DNA from 3 places in the Pantoea sp. Z09 genome. Region 2 is predicted to be linked to each of the others. Evidence: predicted binding sites of a transcription regulator. Region 2 holds the regulator's gene; each other region holds the start of a gene.

The links. Region 2 encodes sigma-54, which starts transcription at its own class of promoters, with help from an activator protein. Its sites were predicted from a motif close to GTTGGCACANNTTTCGCTNT; they were not measured.
Positions count from the first base shown of each region.
Region 1: glnA (glutamate--ammonia ligase) is a predicted target of sigma-54. The motif match lies at 5,921-5,940, and genes of this name have one in related genera.
Region 3: glnK (P-II family nitrogen regulator) is a predicted target of sigma-54. The motif match lies at 2,739-2,758, and genes of this name have one in related genera.

Region 1 covers NZ_CP092373.1:3,866,634-3,874,086, reverse strand. The annotation lists gene hemN (oxygen-independent coproporphyrinogen III oxidase) at 60-1,433, shown strand; gene MC269_RS18460 (YshB family small membrane protein) at 1,480-1,605, opposite strand; gene glnG (nitrogen regulation protein NR(I)) at 1,712-3,121, opposite strand; gene glnL (nitrogen regulation protein NR(II)) at 3,129-4,178, opposite strand; gene glnA (glutamate--ammonia ligase) at 4,365-5,774, opposite strand; gene typA (ribosome-dependent GTPase TypA) at 6,210-7,453, shown strand, end outside.
Region 2 covers NZ_CP092373.1:3,441,323-3,448,775, forward strand. The annotation lists gene MC269_RS16460 (calcium/sodium antiporter) at 138-1,118, shown strand; gene kdsD (arabinose-5-phosphate isomerase KdsD) at 1,136-2,122, shown strand; gene kdsC (3-deoxy-manno-octulosonate-8-phosphatase KdsC) at 2,136-2,702, shown strand; gene lptC (LPS export ABC transporter periplasmic protein LptC) at 2,699-3,277, shown strand; gene lptA (lipopolysaccharide ABC transporter substrate-binding protein LptA) at 3,246-3,794, shown strand; gene lptB (LPS export ABC transporter ATP-binding protein) at 3,800-4,525, shown strand; gene rpoN (RNA polymerase factor sigma-54) at 4,573-6,006, shown strand; gene hpf (ribosome hibernation promoting factor) at 6,028-6,315, shown strand; gene ptsN (PTS IIA-like nitrogen regulatory protein PtsN) at 6,445-6,924, shown strand; gene rapZ (RNase adapter RapZ) at 6,979-7,453, shown strand, end outside.
Region 3 covers NZ_CP092373.1:2,871,407-2,878,859, reverse strand. The annotation lists gene MC269_RS13875 (SmdA family multidrug ABC transporter permease/ATP-binding protein) at 1-791, shown strand, start outside; gene MC269_RS13870 (SmdB family multidrug efflux ABC transporter permease/ATP-binding protein) at 778-2,553, shown strand; gene glnK (P-II family nitrogen regulator) at 2,811-3,149, shown strand; gene amtB (ammonium transporter AmtB) at 3,183-4,469, shown strand; gene tesB (acyl-CoA thioesterase II) at 4,561-5,424, opposite strand; gene MC269_RS13850 (YbaY family lipoprotein) at 5,614-6,171, shown strand; gene MC269_RS13845 (MGMT family protein) at 6,205-6,516, opposite strand; RNA gene ffs (signal recognition particle sRNA small type) at 6,680-6,776, shown strand; gene MC269_RS13835 (HHA domain-containing protein) at 6,903-7,121, opposite strand; gene tomB (Hha toxicity modulator TomB) at 7,145-7,453, opposite strand, start outside.

The DNA.
Region 1 (7,453 bases), 430 kb from region 2:
TCACCTTTCCTCTCTTCTGCATCGCGACCTTCTCTGAGACGTCACCGGAAGGAGTAAGCATGTTTCTGCAACCCGTCTCCTGGGATCAGCGGTTAATTGAGAAATACAATTACGCCGGCCCGCGCTATACCTCGTATCCCACTGCGCTGGAGTTTAGCGAGCGCTACGACGCTGCGGCGTTTCAGCGCGCCGTCGCACGCTATCCCGATCGTCCGCTGTCGCTCTACGTGCATATCCCGTTTTGCCATAAGCTCTGCTACTTCTGCGGCTGTAATAAGGTGGTGACGCGCCAGCTGCATAAAGCGGACCGCTATCTGGATGCGCTGGCGCAGGAGATACGTCAGCGCGCGCCGCTGTTTCGCCAGCGCCGCGTGACGCAGCTGCACTGGGGCGGCGGCACGCCGACCTTTCTTAATCACGAGCAGCTCTCCCGGCTGGTGGCGCTGCTGCGAGAAAACTTCAGCCTGGCGGACGATCTGGAGATGTCGATCGAAGTCGATCCGCGTGAAATCGAGCCGGATACCATCACGCACCTGCGTCAGCTCGGCTTTAACCGGCTGAGCATGGGCGTGCAGGACTTTAATAAGGCGGTGCAGGCGCGCGTCAACCGCGTTCAGGATGAAGAGGCGATCTTCGCGCTGATGGCCCGGGCGCGCGAGCAGGGCTTTCACTCCACCAGCATCGATCTTATCTACGGTCTGCCGCTGCAAACGCCAGAGAGCTTCGCTTATACGCTGCAGCGCGTTATCGCGCTCAACCCGGACCGCATGAGCGTGTTCAACTACGCGCATCTGCCGGCGCTGTTTGCGGCGCAGCGCAAAATCAAAGAGCAGGAGCTGCCGTCGGCGCAGAGCAAGCTGGAGATCTTACAGCAGACCATCGCCACGCTGACGCAGCAGGGCTATGACTTCATCGGCATGGACCACTTCGCGAAACCGCAGGATGAACTGGCCCAGGCGCAGCGCGCCGGGGTGCTGCACCGTAATTTCCAGGGCTACACCACACAGGGCGACAGCGATCTGCTCGGCCTCGGCGTCTCCGCCATCAGCATGATCGGCGACAGCTATGCGCAGAATGAAAAAGATCTGAATCGCTGGTATGAGGCGGTGGCGACGCGCGGCGAGGCGCTGTGGCGCGGCGTGGCGCTGACGGATGACGACTGTCTGCGCCGCGACGTAATAAAAACGCTGATCTGCAACTTCTCGCTCGACTTCCGCGCCATCGAAGCGCAACACGCGATACGCTTCAGCGACTACTTCGCCGAGGACCTGGCGCTATTGCAGCCGCTGATTGCGGACGGGCTGGTGGAGCGGCGTGACCACGGGCTGCAGGTGACCGGCGCGGGCCGATTACTGATCCGCAACATCTGCATGTGCTTTGACCTTTATCTGCGGCAAAAGGCGCGTCAGCAGCAGTTCTCACGCGTGATTTAGCACAGCAGCGCGCCTGCGCGCATAAGAGTACGCGCAGGCGCGGCGATTACTGAAACAGATTGACCATGATAGCGCACAGCACGGCAGCGACGGCGGCCTGCGGCGAATGGCCGGCGGCGCTGCCGATAACGGCCAGGTTGTGCGATACCATGTGAAGGAAGGATTCAAACATTGCTTCTTCTCCCGATAGCCGCCCGTATGATACTGAACGGCATCGGTGTGTAAAGCGGGTCAAGGCGATAAGTTGTGTAAAAAATCGCCTTGTTTTACCCGCATTGTTACTCCATGCCCAGCTCTTTCAGTTTGCGCGTCAGGGTATTGCGTCCCCAGCCCAGCAGCCTGGCCGCTTCCTGCTTGTGGCCCTGCGTATGACGCAGCGCCGTGGTCAGCAGGGTGCGCTCCATTTCCGGCTGCGCTTCAGAGAGCAGGTTTTGATGACCGGAGCGCAGCGCGCGGTCGGCCCACTGCGCCAGCAGCGTCGCCCAGCTGTCGGGCAGCGACTGCACCGGACTCTCCGGCGTGCTGGACTCAAAGAGTTCCGGCGGCAGATCCTGAATCAACACTTCCTGGCCCGCCGCCATCACCGTCAGCCAGCGACAGGTGTTCTCCAGCTGGCGCACGTTACCCGACCAGTGCAGACGCGTCAGCGCCGCCTCGGTTTCCGGATGGAGAATTTTCGCCTCGACGCCCAGCTCGCGCGCCGCCACCTGCAGGAAATAGCGCGCCAGGCGCGGAATGTCTTCGCGACGTTCGCGCAGCGGCGGCAGATGCACGCGGATAACGTTCAGGCGATGGAAAAGATCCTCACGGAACTTGCCTTCCTGCACCCGGCGCTCAAGGTTCTGATGGGTGGCCGCGATAATGCGCACATCCACCTTCACCGGCGCATAGCCGCCGACGCGGTAAAACTGCCCGTCGGCCAGCACGCGCAGCAGGCGCGTCTGGACGTCGAGCGGCATATCGCCGATCTCATCGAGAAACAGCGTGCCGCCGTCCGCCTGCTCGAAGCGGCCCTGACGGATCTGATTCGCGCCGGTAAACGCCCCTTTCTCATGGCCGAACAGCTCGGACTCAATCAAATCTTTCGGGATCGCCGCCATATTGAGCGCGATAAACGGCGCTTTGGCGCGCGGACTGTGGCGATGCAGCGCGTGCGCCACCAGCTCTTTCCCGGTGCCCGACTCGCCGTTGATCAGCACGCTGATCGACGAGCGCGACAGGCGGCCGATAATGCGGAACACATCCTGCATCGCTGGCGCTTCGCCGATGATGTCGGTGGTAGGACCGCTGACCGGCTGATTGCGCGGCTGCTGCTGCTCCTGATAGTGGCTGATGGCGCGCTCGACCAGCGCCACGGCCTCGTCGATATCAAAGGGCTTCGGCAGGTAGTCGAACGCCCCTTGCTGATAGGCGCTGACCGCCGCGTCCAGGTCGGAGTGCGCCGTCATAATGATGACCGGCAGCATCGGATGACGCTGCTTGATCTGTTTCAGCAGCGCCAGCCCGTCCATGCCCGGCATGCGAATATCTGACAGTAAAACGTCTGGGGTTTTGGTCGAGAGCGCGTCCAGCACCTCATTGCCGCTATCGAAAGTGGCACAGCTTAAACCGGCTCCAGTGAGCGCGCGTTCAAGCACCCAGCGGATGGAGCTATCGTCATCGACGATCCAGACTATCCCTCGTTGCATAGAAACCTCACTGGCGAATAGGCAGATAAACCGAGAATTCGGTGTGTCCAGGCCAACTGTTAAACTCAATTTTTCCTGAATGTTGATCGATCAGGCTACGGGCGATAGAGAGACCCAGACCGGTACCGCCTTCGCGGCCGCTCACCATCGGGTAAAACAGGGTATCCTGCAGCTGCGCCGGTATGCCCGGGCCGTCGTCTTCCACGTCGATACGCGCCACCAGACGGTAGCGCGTGCCGTGCAGCGTCAGCTGGAAGGCGGTGCGGGTGCGCAGGATAATGGTGCCGCCTTCTTCGCCCAGCGCCTGCAGCGCGTTGCGAACCACGTTGAGCAGCACCTGTTCAATCTGGTCGGGATCGTGCGGCAGCTCCGGCAGGCTGGGATCGTAATCGCGCACCAGCCTGACGTTCTCCGGCAGCTCCATCGACACCAGATTCACCACGCGTTCCGCTACCTGATGAATGCTCTGCGTGATGTGCATGCCGGGCTGTTGCGGGCCGAGCAGGCGGTCGACCAGGTTACGCAGACGGTCCGCCTGCTCGATAATCACTTTGGTATATTCGTTCAGCGACGGATCGGGCAGCGCGCGCGACAGCAGCTGCGCTGCGCCGCGCAGGCCGCCCAGCGGATTTTTAATCTCGTGAGCGAGGCCGCGCACCAGATCGCGCGCTGCCACCTGCTGCGCATGCTGAAGCTGCTCCTGGCTCAGGCGACGCTGGTTATCCATCGGCGCCATCTCCAGCAGAATAAAGCCGTCCGGCAGCCGCTGCGCCGTGAGCGCCATAACGTGCGCGCGGCCGTCGACCACCAGCGTCACTTCGCTGTCGGTAAACCCCTGGCCAGCCGCAAGACTCTCGCGCATCACCTCGATATTCAGCGAAAAGTAGCCGGTTAAATCGGGCAGCGGCGTGCCGAACAGTTTGCGTGAGCTTTGCGCCAGTAGCTGCTGCGCCGCCGGATTGGCATAGTGGATAACCAGCTCGTCATCCACTAGCAGAATACTGTTGATCAGGGAGTTGAGAATTTGTCCCGCGTCGGGCAGGGTGCCAGTTGCCATACAGCGTTCCTCTGCACTATTTTAGTGCATTATACTCTTCCGCGTCCGGTTTCAGACGGCTGAACGATGATTTCGCGGCGAAAAAAGCCCATCCGGAGATGGGCTAAAGTTTCCACGGCAACAAAAATCTTCTGTATGTGGCGCGTTGCCGCCTGAAGCCGCGACGCGCCCTGTGCAGAATAAAGATTAAACGCTGTAGTAGAGTTCGAACTCAACCGGGTGCGGCGTCATGCGAATACGGTCGTTCTCAACTTTACGCAGTTCGATATAGGCGTCGATCGCGTCGTCGGTGAAGACGCCGCCGCGCGTCAGGAACTCGCGGTCTTCGTTCAGCGCGATCAGCGCTTCTTCCAGCGAACCTGCAACTTTTGGAATCTCCGCTTCTTCTTCCGGCGGCAGATCGTACAGGTTTTTGTCCATCGCATCGCCCGGGTGGATCTTGTTGATCACGCCGTCCAGGCCAGCCATCAGCAGCGCGGTGAACGCCAGGTACGGGTTAGCAGCCGGATCCGGGAAGCGCGCTTCGATACGACGCGCTTTCGGGCTGGCAACAACCGGAATACGGATAGAGGCGGAGCGGTTACGCGCGGAGTAAGCCAGCATAACCGGCGCTTCGTAGCCCGGCACCAGACGCTTGTAAGAGTTGGTGGTCGGGTTCGCCAGGGCGTTGATCGCTTTCGCGTGCTTGATGATGCCGCCGATGTAGAACAGTGCGGTTTCAGACAGGCCGCCGTATTTGTCGCCAGCGAACAGGTTCACGCCGCCTTTAGAGAGCGACATGTGGCAGTGCATGCCAGAACCGTTGTCGCCGAACATCGGCTTCGGCATAAAGGTCGCGGTTTTGCCGTAGGCGTGCGCGACGTTATGCACCACATATTTGTAGATCTGAATTTCGTCCGCTTTCTTGGTCATGGTGTTGAAGCGGGTCGCCACTTCGTTCTGACCGGCAGTCGCCACTTCGTGGTGATGCGCTTCTACTACCAGGCCCATCTGCTCCATGGTCAGACACATGGCCGAACGGATGTCCTGTGCGGAGTCAACCGGCGGAACCGGGAAGTAGCCGCCTTTCAGGCCAGGACGGTGACCTTTGTTGCCGCCTTCGTACTCTTTACCGGTGTTCCAGGCCGCTTCGATGTCGTCGATAGCGACGTGCGAGCCAGAAGTCGACGAGCCGAAACGGATGTCGTCAAACAGGAAGAATTCCGGCTCCGGTCCGAACAGCACGGTGTCGGCGATGCCGGATGAGCGCAGATACTCTTCAGCGCGCTTGGCGATGGAACGCGGATCGCGATCGTAGCCCTGCATGGTGCCTGGCTCGAGGATGTCACAACGGATGATCAGCGTCGGGTCTTCGAAGAACGGATCCAGTACCGCGGTGGTCGCGTCCGGCATCAGCACCATGTCTGATTCGTTAATGCCTTTCCAGCCGCCGATAGAGGAGCCATCAAACATTTTGCCTTCTTCGAAGAAGTCAGCGTTAACCTGGTGAGCAGGGATAGTAACGTGCTGTTCTTTACCTTTGGTGTCGGTAAAACGCAGGTCAACAAACTTAACTTCGTGCTCGTTCATCATCGAGAGAACGTGTTCAGCGGACATACTCAACTCTCCTGGAAAAGGTCATTATCATCGTGGTGAGTGGCTGCGTCGTCTGGAATGAAATGTGTCTGAGCGCCATCCCCAACCAACCGATCTCGTCAAGCTCTGCAACCGTCGTGCAACTGCTGTTTTCGCTTGAAAGAGATAAAGCGAATATTGTGCCAACTTTTTTCAGCACGGCTAAATCGCCTCTGTACGCACTCTTTTGTCGCCTGTGGGCTGCACCAGGCTGGCAAATTTGCACCAAAAGCGTGCTTTTTCGCCAATCCTAAGCACCAAAAAGGTGCATTCCCCCAACTTAGTGCATTAAGTGCACCGCATCCAGCGCAAATTAACGCCACTACAATAAACTTATGGGGAAAAGTGTGATCGTATTCAGTATCCCGCTTAATCCGTGTACAATAGCGCGCTATTTCTAATGCCTGAGGCAAAGTTGTGATCGAAAATTTGCGTAACATCGCCATCATCGCGCACGTCGACCATGGTAAGACCACCCTGGTTGATAAGCTGCTGCAACAGTCCGGTACCTTTGACGCGCGTACCGAAGCGACTGAGCGTGTGATGGACTCCAACGATTTGGAGAAAGAGCGTGGGATTACCATCCTCGCGAAAAACACCGCCATCAAATGGAATGACTACCGTATCAACATCGTTGATACCCCAGGACACGCCGACTTTGGCGGTGAGGTAGAGCGCGTCATGTCCATGGTGGATTCGGTGCTGTTGGTTGTCGATGCGATGGATGGCCCTATGCCGCAAACCCGCTTCGTGACCAAAAAAGCCTTTGCCCATGGTTTGAAGCCGATCGTTGTAATCAACAAGATTGACCGTCCGGGCGCGCGTCCTGACTGGGTTGTGGATCAGGTGTTCGACCTGTTCGTCAACCTGGACGCCACCGACGAGCAGCTTGATTTCCCGATCATTTACGCGTCTGCGCTGCAGGGCATCGCCGGTCTGGATCACACCGACATGGCTGAAGATATGACCCCGCTGTACCAGGCGATCGTTGAGCACGTTTCTCCGCCGCAGGTGGAAGTTGACGCGCCGCTGCAGATGCAGATCTCGCAGCTGGACTACAACAACTACCTGGGCGTGATCGGCATCGGCCGCATCAAGCGCGGTAAAGTCAAGCCGAACCAGCAGGTGACCGTTGTCGACAGCGAAGGCAAAACGCGCAACGGCAAAGTCGGTAAAGTGCTGGGCCACCTGGGCCTGGAGCGTATCGACACCGACCTGGCGGAAGCGGGCGACATCATCGCGATCACCGGCCTGGGCGAGCTGAACATCTCCGACACCATCTGCGATCCGCAGAATGTCGAAGCGCTGCCGGCGCTGAGCGTCGACGAGCCGACCGTCACCATGTTCTTCAACGTCAACACCTCGCCGTTCTGCGGTCAGGAAGGCAAGTATGTGACCTCGCGTCAGATCCTTGAGCGCCTGAACAAAGAGCTGGTGCACAACGTTGCGCTGCGCGTGGAAGAGACCGAAGACGCAGACGCGTTCCGCGTATCGGGCCGTGGCGAACTGCACCTGTCGGTGCTGATCGAAAACATGCGTCGTGAAGGTTTCGAGCTGGCGGTATCCCGTCCGAAAGTTATCTTCCGCGAAATCGACGGCCGCAAACAAGAGCCGTTCGAGAACGTGACGCTGGATATCGAAGAGAACAACCAGGGCGCAGT
Region 2 (7,453 bases):
GCCTTGATTTGGCTAAAGCGGGCATAAAATTTACTTTTGCCGCTCAGACGGTCAAAATCAGCGCCTGTTTGTGATGACAGAACCTGAAACCTGCCGTACAAGACGTGGCGGCAACGCATTTCATCCAAGGATTTTTCATGTTCGTAGCCTCTGCCCTGCTGATCGTTGGTTTGATTTTACTGGCTTACGGCGCCGATCGCCTGGTGTTTAGCGCCGCGATACTGTGCCGATCCTTCGGGATCCCGCCGCTGATTATCGGCATGACGGTGGTAAGCATCGGCACCTCGCTGCCGGAGATGATCCTCTCGTTTTCAGCGGCGCAGCATGGCCAGATGGATCTGGCGGTCGGCACGGCGCTCGGCTCCAACATCACCAATATTCTCTTGATCCTCGGCGGCGCGGCGCTGCTGCATCCCCTGAACATACACTCCAATCTGGTGCGGCGCGAACTGCCGCTGATGCTGCTGGTCTCACTTCTCAGCGGCCTGATGCTGTTCGATAACTACCTGAGCCGTCTCGACGGTGTCGGCCTGATCGCCATCGCCATCCTCTATTTGCTGGTGGCGATCCGCTTCGCGCGCCGCGCCGAGCGCGACAATAGCGACACCCTGACGCGCGAACAGCTTGCAGAGCTGCCGCGCGAAGAGAGCGGCAACACGGTGGCGTTTCTCTGGCTGGCGGTCGCGCTGATTATTTTGCCGATGGCGACGCGTATGGTGATCGACAACGCCACCGCCTTCGCCGACTATTTCGGCGTCAGCGAGCTGGTGATGGGCGCCACGCTGATCGCGGTCGGCACCAGCCTGCCGGAGCTGGCGACGGTGATCGCCGGTGCGCTGAAAGGCGAAGACGATATCGCCATCGGCAATCTGATTGGTGCCAATATTTATAATATCGCTATCGTGCTGGGCCTGCCGGCGCTGATGAATCCCGGCGGCGTAGACGAACACGCCTTCGCGCGCGATTACTGGGTGATGCTCGGCGTCAGCGCCCTGTTCGCCCTGCTCTGCCTGCAGCGCAGCCGCCGTATCGGCCGCCGTGCAGGAACGCTTTTACTCTGTGGTTTCATCGTCTGGGGCGCCCTGTTGTGGATCCAGCCCGCTTTCATCGACGGATAACAAAGGACCGATTTGCCATGTCAACTCAGCTTTCAATCGCGAATTTCGACTTTCAAGCGGCGGGAAAAGCGGTACTGCGCATTGAGCGTGAAGGTCTCGAACAGCTGGACCAGTATATTAACGACGACTTCACCCGCGCCTGCGAGATGATCTATCGCTGTCAGGGCAAAGTGGTAGTAATGGGGATGGGCAAATCGGGCCATATCGGCAAGAAGATGGCCGCCACCTTTGCCAGCACCGGCACGCCGGCATTTTTTGTGCATCCCGGCGAAGCCAGCCACGGCGATCTCGGCATGGTCGGTGGCAACGACGTGGTGCTCGCCATCTCTAACAGTGGCGAATCCAACGAGATTCTGGCGCTGATCCCGGTGCTAAAGCGGCAGCATGTGCCGCTAATCTGCCTGACCAGCCGTCCCGACAGCGCCATGGGCCGCGTCGCTGACGTGCACCTGTGCGTGAAGGTGCCGCAGGAAGCCTGCCCGCTCGGGCTGGCACCGACCAGCAGCACCACCGCGACGCTGGTGATGGGTGATGCGCTGGCGGTGGCGCTGCTTGAGGCGCGCGGCTTTACCGCCGAGGATTTCGCGCTGTCGCATCCGGGCGGCGCGCTGGGACGCAAGCTGCTGCTGCACGTCAGCGACATTATGCACAGCGGCGACGAGATGCCGCACGTGACGCGCGACGCCTCGCTGCGCGACGCGCTGCTGGAGATCACGCGCAAAAATTTAGGGCTGACGGTGATTGTCGACGATCTGATGAAGATCGAGGGGATTTTTACCGACGGCGACCTGCGCCGCATCTTCGATATGGGCATCGATTTCCAGCATGCCACCATTTCGGAAGTGATGACGCGCGGCGGCATTCGGGTGCGCCCCAATATGCTGGCGGTCGACGCGCTGAACCTGATGCAAAACAAAAACATTACCGCGCTGCTGGTGGCCGATGACGATCGTCTGCTCGGTGTGGTACATATGCATGACATGCTGCGCGCCGGCGTAGTCTGAACAGGAAACGAACATGTCGCTAAATACTTCCCTGGTGGAAACCTGCTACGGACCCGTTAGCGCGGAGGTCATGGCGCGCGCCAGCCAGATCCGCCTGCTGATTTGCGACGTTGACGGCGTAATGTCGGACGGCGTGATCTACATGGGCAACAACGGCGAAGAGCTGAAGGCCTTTAACGTGCGCGACGGCTACGGCATCCGCTGTTTGCTAACCTCAGATATCGAGGTGGCGATCATTACCGGACGCAATGCGCGCCTGATGGAGGATCGCTGCAAAACCCTGGGCATTCGCCATCTTTATCAGGGACAGTCCGATAAGCTTTTGGCCTATCGCGAACTTCTGGATAAACTGTCGCTTTCCGATGAGCAGGTCGCCTATATCGGCGACGATCTGATCGACTGGCCAGTCATGGCCAGAGTGGGGCTGAGCGTCGCCGTCGCCGATGCGCATCCTGTGCTGCTGCCGCGCGCCCGTTACGTCACGCGCATCGCGGGCGGACGCGGCGCGGTGCGCGAAGTGTGCGACCTGATTTTAATGGCGCAGAACAAATTTGAGGATGCCAAAGGGCTATCAGTATGAGTAGAAGCAGGCGTTGGATAACGCTGATCCTGGCCTTGATCGCGCTGGTGCTGATCGGCTGGAACCTGACCAGCCAGGATGACGCGAGCGCGCCGGTCGCCGCCAGCGATCAGGAGCCGACCTATACCAGCGCGAATTCGAATACCGTGGTCTACAACCCGCAAGGGGCGCTGGCGTACAAACTGGTGTCGGACAAAGTGACCTATTTCGCCGCGGACGAGGTGAGCTGGTTCGACAAGCCGGTGATGACCACCTACGACGAAAACAAAGTGCCGACCTGGTCGGTGCGCGCGGATAAAGCCAAACTCACCAAAGATCGTATGCTTTACCTGTATGGTCATGTGGAAGTAAATACGCTGACGCAGGATTCGCAGCTGCAGCGCATCAAAACGGACAATGCGCAGGTCAACCTCGTCTCTCAGGACGTGACGTCCGACGACCAGGTCACGCTGTTCGGGCGCGGTTTTAACTCTACCGGCATGAAAATGCGTGGAAATTTACGGACGAAAAACGCCGAGTTGATTGAAAAGGTCAAAACTTATTATGAAATCCAAAATGCACAACAACAGCCTTAAGTTTTTCCTGGTCGGCGCGCTGCTGGCGGCCAGTCTGCCCGCGCTGGCGGTGACCGGCGACTCGGACAAACCGGTCAACATCGACTCTGAAAACCAGGCGCTGGACCTGCAAGGCAATGTGGCGACCTTTACCGGCAACGTCATCGTCACCCAGGGCACCATTAAAATCACCGCCGATAAAGTGGTGGTCACGCGTCCCGGCGGCGACAGCAATAAAACCATCGTTGACGCCTGGGGCAACCCGGCCACCTTCTACCAGATGCAGGACAGCGGCAAGCCGGTGCAGGGCCACGCGGCCAAACTGCACTACGAGCTGGCGAAAGATTTCGTCGAGCTGACCGGCAACGCCTACATCGAACAGCAGGACAGCAATATCAAAGGCGACCGCATCACCTATCTGGTTAAAGAGCAGAAAATGCAGGCCTACAGCCAGGGTCAGAGCAAGCGCGTCACCACCGTGCTGGTGCCGTCGCAGCTGCAGGACAAAAACGCTAACAGCCCGAAAAAGAGTAACTGATCGCTATGGCCACACTAATCGCAGAAAACCTGGCGAAGGCCTATAAGGGCCGTCGCGTGGTGGAAGACGTCAGCCTGCAGGTGAAATCCGGCGAGATCGTCGGCCTGCTGGGCCCCAACGGCGCGGGTAAGACCACCACCTTCTACATGGTCGTCGGCATCGTGCCGCGCGACGCGGGCCGCATCGTCATTGACGACGACGACATCAGCATCCTGCCGCTGCACGCGCGCGCGCGTCGTGGCATCGGCTATCTGCCGCAGGAAGCGTCGATTTTCCGCCGTCTGAGCGTCTACGACAACCTGATGGCGGTGCTGCAAATCCGTGACGACCTCACCGAGGAGCAGCGTCAGGATCGCGCCAACGAGCTGATGGATGAGTTTCATATCGCCCATCTGCGCGACAGCATGGGCCAGGCGCTGTCGGGCGGTGAACGCCGCCGCGTCGAAATCGCCCGTGCGCTGGCTGCCAATCCGAAATTTATTCTGCTGGATGAGCCGTTTGCCGGCGTCGATCCCATCTCGGTTATCGACATCAAAAAAATCATCGAGCATCTGCGCGACAGCGGCCTCGGCGTGCTGATCACCGACCACAACGTTCGTGAAACTCTGGCGGTGTGCGAACGCGCCTATATCGTTAGCCAGGGGCACCTGATCGCCCACGGCACGCCAAATGAAATACTTGCAGATGAGCAGGTTAAACGGGTTTATTTGGGCGAAGAGTTCAGACTCTGATAAGGTGTCGTTAATACGATGTTTGCTTAGGAAATCCCGTCCTGAATATGAAGCAAGGTTTGCAACTCAGGTTCAGCCAACAGCTGGCGATGACTCCACAGCTGCAGCAGGCCATCCGACTGCTGCAGCTCTCTACGCTTGAGCTTCAGCAGGAGCTGCAGCTGGCGCTGGAGAGCAATCCGCTGCTGGAGCAGGCTGACGTGCACGAAGAGATCGACAGCCGCGACTATCAGGAAGATGAGGTGCTGGACACGCGCGAGGCGCTGGAACAGAAAGAGATGCCGGACGACCTGCCGCTCGACGCCACCTGGGACGAGATGTATACCGCAGGCACCCCTTCCGGCACCGGCACCGACTATCAGGATGACGAGCTGCCGGTCTATCAGGGCGAAACCACCCAGTCGCTGCAGGATTACCTGATGTGGCAGGTGGATCTGACGCCTTTCACCGACACCGATCGCGCCATCGCCACCTCTATCGTCGACGCCATCGACGATACCGGCTATCTCACCGTTTCGCTTGACGAGATCCTCGACAGCATGGGCAATGACGAGCTGGCGCTGGATGAGGTCGAAGCGGTGCTGAAGCGCATTCAGCGTTTCGATCCGGTCGGCGTCGGCGCGCGCGATCTGCGCGACTGCCTGCTGGTGCAGCTCTCCCAGTTCGCCCCGGCCACGCCGATGCTGGCCGAGGCGCGCCTGATTGTCAGCGAACATCTCGATCTGCTGGCCAACCACGATTTCCGCAGCCTGATGCGCGTCACCCGCTTTAAAGAAGAGGTGCTGAAAGAGGCGATGCAGCTGATCCAGTCGCTGGATCCGCGCCCCGGCCAGTCGGTGCAGACCGGCGAGCCGGAATATGTCATCCCCGACGTGCTGGTGCGCAAGGTTGGCAAGCGCTGGACGGTAGAGCTGAATAGCGACAGCGTGCCGCGTCTGCGCATCAATCAGCACTATGCCGCGATGGGCGGCGCCGCGCGCAACGACAGCGACAGCCAGTTTATCCGCAGCAACCTGCAGGAGGCGCGCTGGCTGATCAAAAGCCTCGAAAGCCGCAACGATACGCTGCTGAAGGTGACGCGCTGTATCGTCGAGCAGCAGCAGGCCTTTTTCGAGCAGGGCGAAGAGTTTATGCGCCCGATGGTGCTGGCGGATATCGCGCAGGCGGTGGATATGCATGAATCCACTATCTCGCGCGTGACCACGCAAAAATATCTGCACAGCCCGCGCGGCATCTTCGAACTTAAATATTTTTTCTCCAGCCACGTCAACACCGAAGGCGGCGGCGAAGCCTCCTCCACGGCGATTCGAGCGCTGGTGAAAAAATTAATCTCGGCGGAGAATCCCGCTAAACCCTTGAGCGACAGCAAGCTCACCTCCATGTTGTCTGAACAGGGCATTATGGTGGCACGCCGTACCGTCGCTAAATATCGCGAGTCTTTATCTATCCCGCCATCGAACCAGCGGAAACAGCTGGTTTGACAGAAATGAGAAGGAAGACCTATGCAGCTAAATATCACTGGGCAAAACGTTGAAGTCACCGAACCGCTGCGTGAGTTCATCAACAACAAATTTGCCAAACTGGAACACTATTTCGATCGCATCAATCAGGTTTATATTGTTCTGAAAGTGGAAAGGGTCACTCAGGTTGCGGACGCGACCTTACACGTCAACGGCGGCGAGCTGCACGCCACGTCGGAAGCGGAAGATATGTATGCGGCGCTTGACGGGCTGGTCGACAAGCTCGCCCGTCAGCTTAACCGGCATAAAGACAAACTGAACAAACACTAACCTTCACGCTTGCAGCGCGCCTCGCGCGCTCAGGGCGGTCTGGATGGGGCGGATTTACCGCCCCGTTTTGCCATCTGTGCAAGCGCCGCGGCCACGCCGCGGCTCTGTGAACTCGCAAGTGAAACGATAATGAACAACGATCTGATACTGGAACTGAGCACCGTGCTGACGCCGGACTGCACGCGCAGCGGCGTACACTGCCAGAGTAAAAAACGCGCGCTGGAGATTATCAGCGAGCTGGCAGCGAAGCAGCTTAATCTGCCGCATCAAACCCTGTTTGAGGCGATCCTGACCCGTGAGCGCATGGGCAGCACCGGTATCGGCAACGGTATCGCGATCCCGCACGGCAAGCTGGAAGAGGACACGCTGCGCGCGGTCGGCGTGTTTATCAGCCTTGACCAGCCCATCGCCTTCGACGCGGTAGACAACCAGCCGGTCGACCTGCTGTTTGCGCTGCTGGTGCCGGCGGATCAGTGCAAAACCCACTTGCACACCCTCTCTCTGGTCGCGAAGCGTCTGGCGGACAAAACCGTTTGTCGCCGCCTGCGCGCGGCGCAGAGCGATGAAGAACTCTACGCCATCATTACAGAAGCTCCAGAGGAGCAGTAACGCGCGCTGCGCTTTTACCGGCGTGCGCGCCGGTTTAAAACGGGAGAGAAGGTCATGGTGCTGATGATCGTTAGCGGTCGGTCAGGCTCAGGAAAATCGGTGGCGCTACGCGCGCTGGAAGATATGGGATTCTACTGCGTCGATAACCTGCCTGTGGTGCTGTTGCCCGAGCTGGCGAACTCGCTGATGGAACGCAATATCTCGGCGGCCGTCAGCATCGACGTGCGCAATATGCCGGAGTCGCCGGAAGTGTTCGAACATGCGCTGAATAATCTGCCGGACGCCTTTTCGCCGCAGCTGCTGTTTCTCGATGCCGATCGCAATACGCTGATCCGCCGCTACAGCGATACGCGCCGTCTGCATCCGCTCTCCAGTAAGAACCTGTCGCTGGAAAGCGCCATCGACGAAGAGAGCGATCTGCTGGAGCCGCTGCGCTCGCGCGCCGATCTGATTATCGATACCTCTGAGATGTCGGTGCACGAGCTGGCGGAGATGCTGCGCACCCGGCTACTGGGCAAGCGCGAACGCG
Region 3 (7,453 bases), 570 kb from region 2:
CCGCCGAAGCGGGAACGCTGCAGGCGGCTATCCGCGAGTTTCGCTATCCGGCCAGCGGCGCGCCGGTGCTGCGCAATCTGCGCTTTACGCTAAAACCGGGCCAGATGCTCGGCCTGTGCGGCCCGACCGGCAGTGGCAAAAGCACGCTGCTCAGCCTGCTGCAGCGCCACTTCGATATCGACAGCGGAGAGATCCGCTATCACGACGTGCCGCTGACGCAGCTGCGCATCGACAGCTGGCGCAGCCGCCTGGCGGTGGTCAGCCAGACGCCGTTTCTTTTCTCCGACAGCGTGGCGAGCAATATCGCGCTGGGCAGGCCTGGCGCCACGCAGGAGGCGATTGAGCGCGCGGCGACGCTGGCCTGCGTGCATGAGGATATCCTGCGGCTGCCGCAGGGCTATCAGACCGAAGTGGGCGAGCGCGGCGTGATGCTCTCCGGCGGACAGAAGCAGCGGATCGCTATTGCGCGCGCGCTGCTGCTCGACGCGGAGATCCTGATCCTCGACGACGCGCTATCGGCGGTCGACGGCCGCACCGAGCATGACATCCTGCACAACCTGCGTCAGTGGGGCAAAGGACGCACGCTGATCATCAGCGCGCATCGTCTGTCGGCGCTGACGGAGGCGAGCGAAATTCTGGTGCTGCAGCAGGGCGAAGTGGCTCAGCGTGGCGATCATGAGGCGCTGGCGGCCGAGCCGGGCTGGTATCGCGATATGTATCGCTATCAGCAGCTTGAGGCGGCGCTGGACGAAGACGAACCGGCAAAAGAGGCGCGCGATGGCGAAATCTAAACGCTTATGGCCGACGCTAAAGCGTCTGCTCGCCTACGGCAAGCCGTGGCGTAAATCGCTGAGCCTCGCGGTCGGCATGCTATGGATCGCCGCCGCGGCCGAAGTGACCGGGCCGGTGCTGGTCAGCTACTTTATCGACCAGCTGGTGGCAAAACATCAGATGCCGCTGGGCATTGTGGCGGGACTGGCGGTGAGCTTTATTCTGCTGCAGCTGCTGGCGGCGGGGCTGCACTATTTTCAGGCGCTGCTGTTTAACCGCGCGGCGATCGGCGTCGTGCAGCAGCTGCGCAGCGACGTGATGGACGCGGCGCTGCGTCAGCCGCTCAGCGCGTTCGACACTCAACCGGTGGGGCAGATTATTTCACGCGTCACCAACGACACCGAAGTGATTAAAGATCTCTACGTGACGGTGGTGGCGACGGTGCTGCGCAGCGCGGCGCTGATCGGCGCGATGATGGTGGCGATGTTTAGCCTCGACTGGCGCATGGCGCTGGTGGCGATGGCGATCTTTCCGCTGGTGCTGACGGTGATGCTGATTTATCAGCGCTACAGCACGCCGATCGCGCGTCGCGTGCGCAGCTATCTGGCGGATATCAATAACGGCTTCAACGAAGTGATCAACGGCATGAGCGTCATCCAGCAGTTTCGCCAGCAGGCGCGCTTCGGCGAGCGCATGAGCGAGGCCAGCCGTGCGCACTATCTGGCGCGCATGCAGACGCTGCGGCTCGACGGGTTTCTGCTGCGTCCGCTGCTTAGCCTGTTTTCAGCGATGATCCTCTGCGGTCTGCTGCTGCTGTTTAGCTTCTCCTCGCCGGGCATTTTCGAAGTCGGCGTGCTCTATGCGTTTATTACTTATCTCGGGCGCCTGAACGAACCGCTGATCGAACTCACCACGCAGCAGTCGATGCTGCAGCAGGCGGTGGTGTCGGGGGAACGTATTTTCGAGCTGATGGATGCGGCTCAGCAGCGCTACGGCGCCGACGATCGCCCGCTGGCGTCTGGCCGCATCGCGCTGCGGCACCTCAGCTTCGCCTATCGCGCCGATCGCAACGTGCTGAGCGATATCAACCTTGAGGTGCCGGCGCGCAGTTTTATCGCGCTGGTCGGGCATACCGGCAGCGGCAAAAGCACGCTCGCCAACCTGCTGATGGGCTACTACCCGGCGACGCACGGCGAGATATGCCTGGACGACCGGCCCATTAGCCAGCTCAGCCATCAGACGCTGCGCCGCGGCATCGCCATGGTGCAGCAGGATCCGGTGGTGCTGGCGGATAGCCTGCTGGCTAACGTGCGCCTTGGCCGCGATATCAGCGAAGAGGCGGTGTGGCAGGCGCTGGAGCGGGTGCAGCTGGCGTCGCTGGCGCGCGCCTTGCCCGATACCATCCATACGCGCCTGGGCGAGCAGGGCAACACGCTGTCGGTCGGGCAGAAGCAGCTGCTGGCGCTGGCGCGCGTGCTGGTGGAGATGCCACAGATCCTTATCCTCGACGAAGCGACCGCCAACATCGACTCCGGCACCGAGCAGGCGATTCAGCAGACGCTGCGCGCGCTGCGCCAGCACACCACGCTGGTGGTTATCGCTCATCGTCTGTCGACCATTACCGAGGCGGACACCATTCTGGTGCTGCATCGCGGTCAGGTGGTAGAGCAGGGCGATCACGCCGCGCTGCTGGCGCGGCAGGGACGCTACTGGCAGATGTATCAGCTGCAGCAGGCGGGTGATGAACTCGCGTCGGGCAAGGCGATCGCCGCCGTTGACTAGATTGCACCTTTTTTGCGCGCAATTATCAGAATGTTCTGTATCTGTGCACTTCTTTGAGGCCACCAGCACCAAAGAAGTGCAGTTTTTTAACCGCTACGCCTCGCTTTTCTGAGCAGCCGCTTTCGCTCTCCTGACCCGAGCCGTACTGCGCTGCTTTTACCTCTCTTTCTGTCCCTGTTTGTATTCCTGGCACAGCCTTTGCTTCTGTCTCTGCGTGTCTGACGCGACTCACTTGTCTACTACCCGGAGGGGATGCAATGAAGCTGGTTACCGTGGTCATCAAACCGTTCAAACTGGAGGATGTGCGCGAAGCCCTCTCCTCTATCGGCATTCAGGGGCTGACCGTCTCTGAAGTTAAAGGATTTGGCCGCCAGAAGGGCCATGCGGAACTCTATCGCGGCGCCGAGTACAGCGTGAACTTTCTGCCCAAGGTCAAAATCGATGTCGCCATCGCTGACGACCAGCTCGACGAGGTGGTGGATGTGATCAGCAAAGCGGCCTACACCGGCAAGATCGGTGACGGCAAAATTTTTGTCGCTGAGCTTCAGCGCGTTATCCGTATTCGCACCGGCGAGACCGACGAAGCAGCGCTGTAATTTCGGCTACGTAATCTGATGGGATGGAAAAAAATGAATAAAGCATTCACCTTGTTGGGCCTCATCAGCCTGGCGCTGGTACCGTCGCTGGCGATGGCTGCGCCTGCCGTTGCGGATAAGGCCGATAACGCATTTATGATGATTTGCACCGCGCTGGTGCTGTTTATGACGATTCCAGGGATCGCGCTGTTTTACGGCGGCTTAATCCGCGGCAAGAACGTGCTTTCGATGCTGACGCAGGTGGCGGTGACCTTTGCGCTGGTCTGCGTGCTGTGGATTATTTATGGCTATTCGCTGGCGTTCAGCGAAGGCAACGCCTTTTTCGGCAGCTTCCAGTGGGCGATGCTGAAAAACATCGAGCTGAAAGCAGTGATGGGCAGCTTCTATCAGTATATCCACGTGGCGTTCCAGGCATCGTTCGCCTGTATTACCGTGGGGCTGATCGTCGGCGCCATCGCCGAGCGTATTCGCTTCTCCGCCGTGCTGATTTTCGTTGGCGTGTGGGTCACGCTGGCCTATCTGCCGATTGCGCACATGGTCTGGGCGGGCGGTTTCCTGGCACAGGATGGGGCGCTGGACTTCGCCGGCGGCACGGTGGTGCATATCAACGCCGCGATCGCCGGCCTGGTGGGCGCCTATCTGGTGGGCAAGCGCGCCGGCTTTGGCAAAGAGGCGTTTAAACCGCACAACCTGCCGATGGTGTTTACCGGCACCGCGATCCTTTATGTCGGCTGGTTTGGCTTCAACGCCGGCTCCGCCTCCGCCGCTAATGAAATCGCCGCGCTGGCCTTCCTCAACACCGTGGTGGCGACCGCGGGCGCGGTGCTGTCATGGACCTTCGGTGAGTGGGCGGTGCGCGGCAAGCCGTCGCTGCTGGGCGCCTGTTCAGGTTTTATCGCGGGTCTGGTCGCGATCACCCCAGCCTGCGGCTACGTGGGTGTCGGCGGCGCGCTGATTATTGGTCTGGTGGGCGGTCTGGCTGGACTGTGGGGCGTTACCTCGCTGAAGAAAATGCTGCGCGTGGATGACCCGTGCGACGTCTTCGGCGTGCACGGCGTCTGCGGCATCGTCGGCTGTATCCTGACCGGCGTCTTCGCCTCCTCTTCGCTGGGCGGCGTCGGCTATGCTGAAGGCGTCACCATGGGCCATCAGGTCTGGGTGCAGCTGTTCAGCGTCGGCGTCACCATCGTCTGGTCGGCAGTGGTCGCCTTTATCGGCTTTAAGCTGGCGGATATGATTGTCGGTCTGCGCGTGCCGGAAGAGCAGGAGCGCGAAGGTCTGGACGTCAACAGCCACGGCGAGAACGCTTACAACCAGTAAGCCGTCGGGCAAAGAAGAGCAGTGCGCTAAATAATAACAACAGCAACAAGGGGCGATGATTCGCCCCTTTTTTTTGCCTGCGCGATCTTGCCTATTCGCTGCGCTGGCGCATGACCCCTTCCTGTACGGTAGAGGCGACCAGCACGCCCTGCTGGTTATAGAACTCGCCACGCACAAAGCCGCGTGCGCCGGAAGCGGAGGTGCTCACCACGCTGTAGAGCAGCCAGTCGCTGAAGTTGAACGGGCGGTGAAACCACATCGAGTGGTCGATGGTGGCGACCTGCATATCCGCTTCCAGAAAACCCTTGCCGTGCGGCTGTAGCGCGACCGGCAGGAAGTTGAGGTCAGAAGCGTAGCCCAGCAAATACTGATGAATGCGCAGATCGGCAGGCAGGCCGCCGTTGGCGCGGATCCACACCTGACGCACCGGCTCATCGACGCGGCCTTTTAGCGGGTTGTGGATCTGCACCGGGCGTATCTCCAGCGGCCGCTCGGCGATAAACTTCTCCCGCACCTTTTCCGGCAGCAGATGCGCCATCTTCTGCGCCAGATCCTGCTCCGAGGCCAGGATGTCCGGGCCGGGCACCTCGGGCATGGCATTCTGATGCTCGAAGCCGCTCTCCGGCGCCTGGAACGACGCGGTCATATAGAAAATCGGCTGGCCGTTCTGAATGGCGCTGACGCGGCGCGCGCTAAAGCTTTTGCCGTCGCGCAGGGTTTCCACGTTGTAAATAATCCCTTTCTTGCTGTCGCCCGGTCGCAGGAAGTAGCTGTGAAAAGAGTGGATGATGCGCGCTTCCGGCACGGTCTGTTTCGCTGCATAGAGCGCCTGACCCACTACCTGACCGCCAAACACCTGACGCAGTCCTAAATCCTCGCTCTGGCCACGAAACAGGCCCTCTTCCAGCTTTTCCAGATTTAATAAATTCAGCAGATTTTGCAGCGCCTGGCTCATAGTGCAATCCTCACAAAGTTAACCGGCTCAGTGTGAAAGATCCGACCAGTTGCCGTCAATCAAAGAGTGCGCCGGAGGGCGACAGGAAATATCTGCATTTTATGCCAGGATTAAGGACATAAGGCGAGTGAAACCCTGTACGAGACATTCGCAGCCGATAATCATAGTGATCAGATGGAGACGACATCAATGAAACTCTGGCAAGTGGTAAGTGGTATTACCTTAATTGCAGCCGCCGCCGGTTGTGCCGATCACAGCAAACCGGTTCCGGTGCCGACGCTGGGCGCCAGCGCAGCAGGGCAGCAGGCGGCTATCGCGCAGCCTAACGTAAGCGGTACGGTCTATATCCGTCAGCGTATCGCGCTGCCGCCAGACGCGGTGCTGACGGTGACGCTCTCCGACGCCTCGCTGTCGGATGCGCCGTCAAAAGTGCTGTCGCAGCGCGCCGTGCACACGCAGGGCAAGCAGGCACCGTTCCAGTTTGTCCTGCCGTTTAATCCGGCCGATATCCAGCCCAACGCGCGCATCTTGCTGAGCGCGGCGATTACCATCGACGGCAAGCTGGCGTTTATTACCGATGCCGTGAAGCCGGTGATCAATCAGGGCGGAACCAAAGCGGAGCTGCTGCTGGTGCCGGTGCCGCAAACCGCGCTGCTGACGCAGCCGGGCGCGGTCACTACCGTGCCGTCTACGTCACCGACCCAGGTGACGCCATCCTCTTCGGTGCCTGCGCCGACCAGCCTGTAATCGACTCGCAGCGGGGCGTCTTCGCCCCGCTTGTCAGGGTTGCCAGCGATAGCGTGCCAGCTCTACCTGTCCGCTGTCGCTTATCTCTATGCCTTCCTCCGCCAGCGCGTCGCGCTGCCGCAGCAGATCGTCGCCCTGTAGGGAGATGGTGCCGTGTCGGTTAATCACGCGATGCCAGGGAAGCTGGCTACCTGGCGGCAGACGGCGCAAAACGCCGCCGACCTGGCGCGCGGCGCGCGGTGAACCGGCAAGCCGCGCGATATCGCCATAGGTGGCGACTTTGCCAGCGGGAATAGCGGCAACGATGTGCCAGATGCGCTGCTGAAAACTCTCTTGCGGATCCATAGCGATGTCCCAGAAGCAAAATGCCACTGTAGCACAGAGAGAGGAGGCGCTGCGTTGATGTGCTGTTCAAGAAAACAACGGTCGCCCGGGCGGCGCTTGCAATTGGCCGGGCCTTCCCTGATAATGCCCCCGCCTTCGAAAGAGGGCTTGTCAATGGAGGCTCTGTTGGTCCTCCCGCAATGCTAACTTGTGAACTCGGTCAGGTCCGGAAGGAAGCAGCCGCAGCAGGTGACGCGTGTGCCGGGATGTGGCTGGCAGGGCCTCCACCACTTTCTCCCCGCCAAAAATCCTCAAGCGACGCTCATAACCGCCATTCCATGGCGAGTTACACATTTATCTGAAACAAAAAGGGCAGGTTGCAGCAAAGGGAGAAGCAAAACAGGCTATTAACGCACAAACTTCCATACCGAGCCGGGCACTTTGTCGTAAAGCTTATTCATCGTCAGTTCAGCCAGACGGTGATCGGCAGCTGAATAGAATACCGCCAGTTCATCATCAGAAAGTTCATACTTATTTTTTTCGATCACGCGCTCCAGCGTGTCGATTGAGCGGCAGCGTCTCAGCCGCATCAAATAATCGGTTTTCGTCAACATTTTATCGTTCATAAATAAACCGGTCTCATGTTTACCTAAATGGAGTGACTGGGTTGCTGAAGGTAAGCACACTCTTCGCTAAAAATATTAAATAAGCGCCGGGCGGAACGCTGCCACCGATTCAAATCTTGTGCATTGATACCGTAATTAGTAAACAGCATAAAGGTATCATCAAGATAGTCGTCGATTTGCGTAATCAGGGCTTCATCTTCAGCATGCTTTATTTTGTAATTCATCGTGAAAGAAGCGATGTGCTCAATCAAATCATTAAGCTGTAAATTGCTCTCTGAAGTCGGGTCGTTAACCCAGCCATGGTGGCTGTCGGTCAGCGTCGCCATACTTTC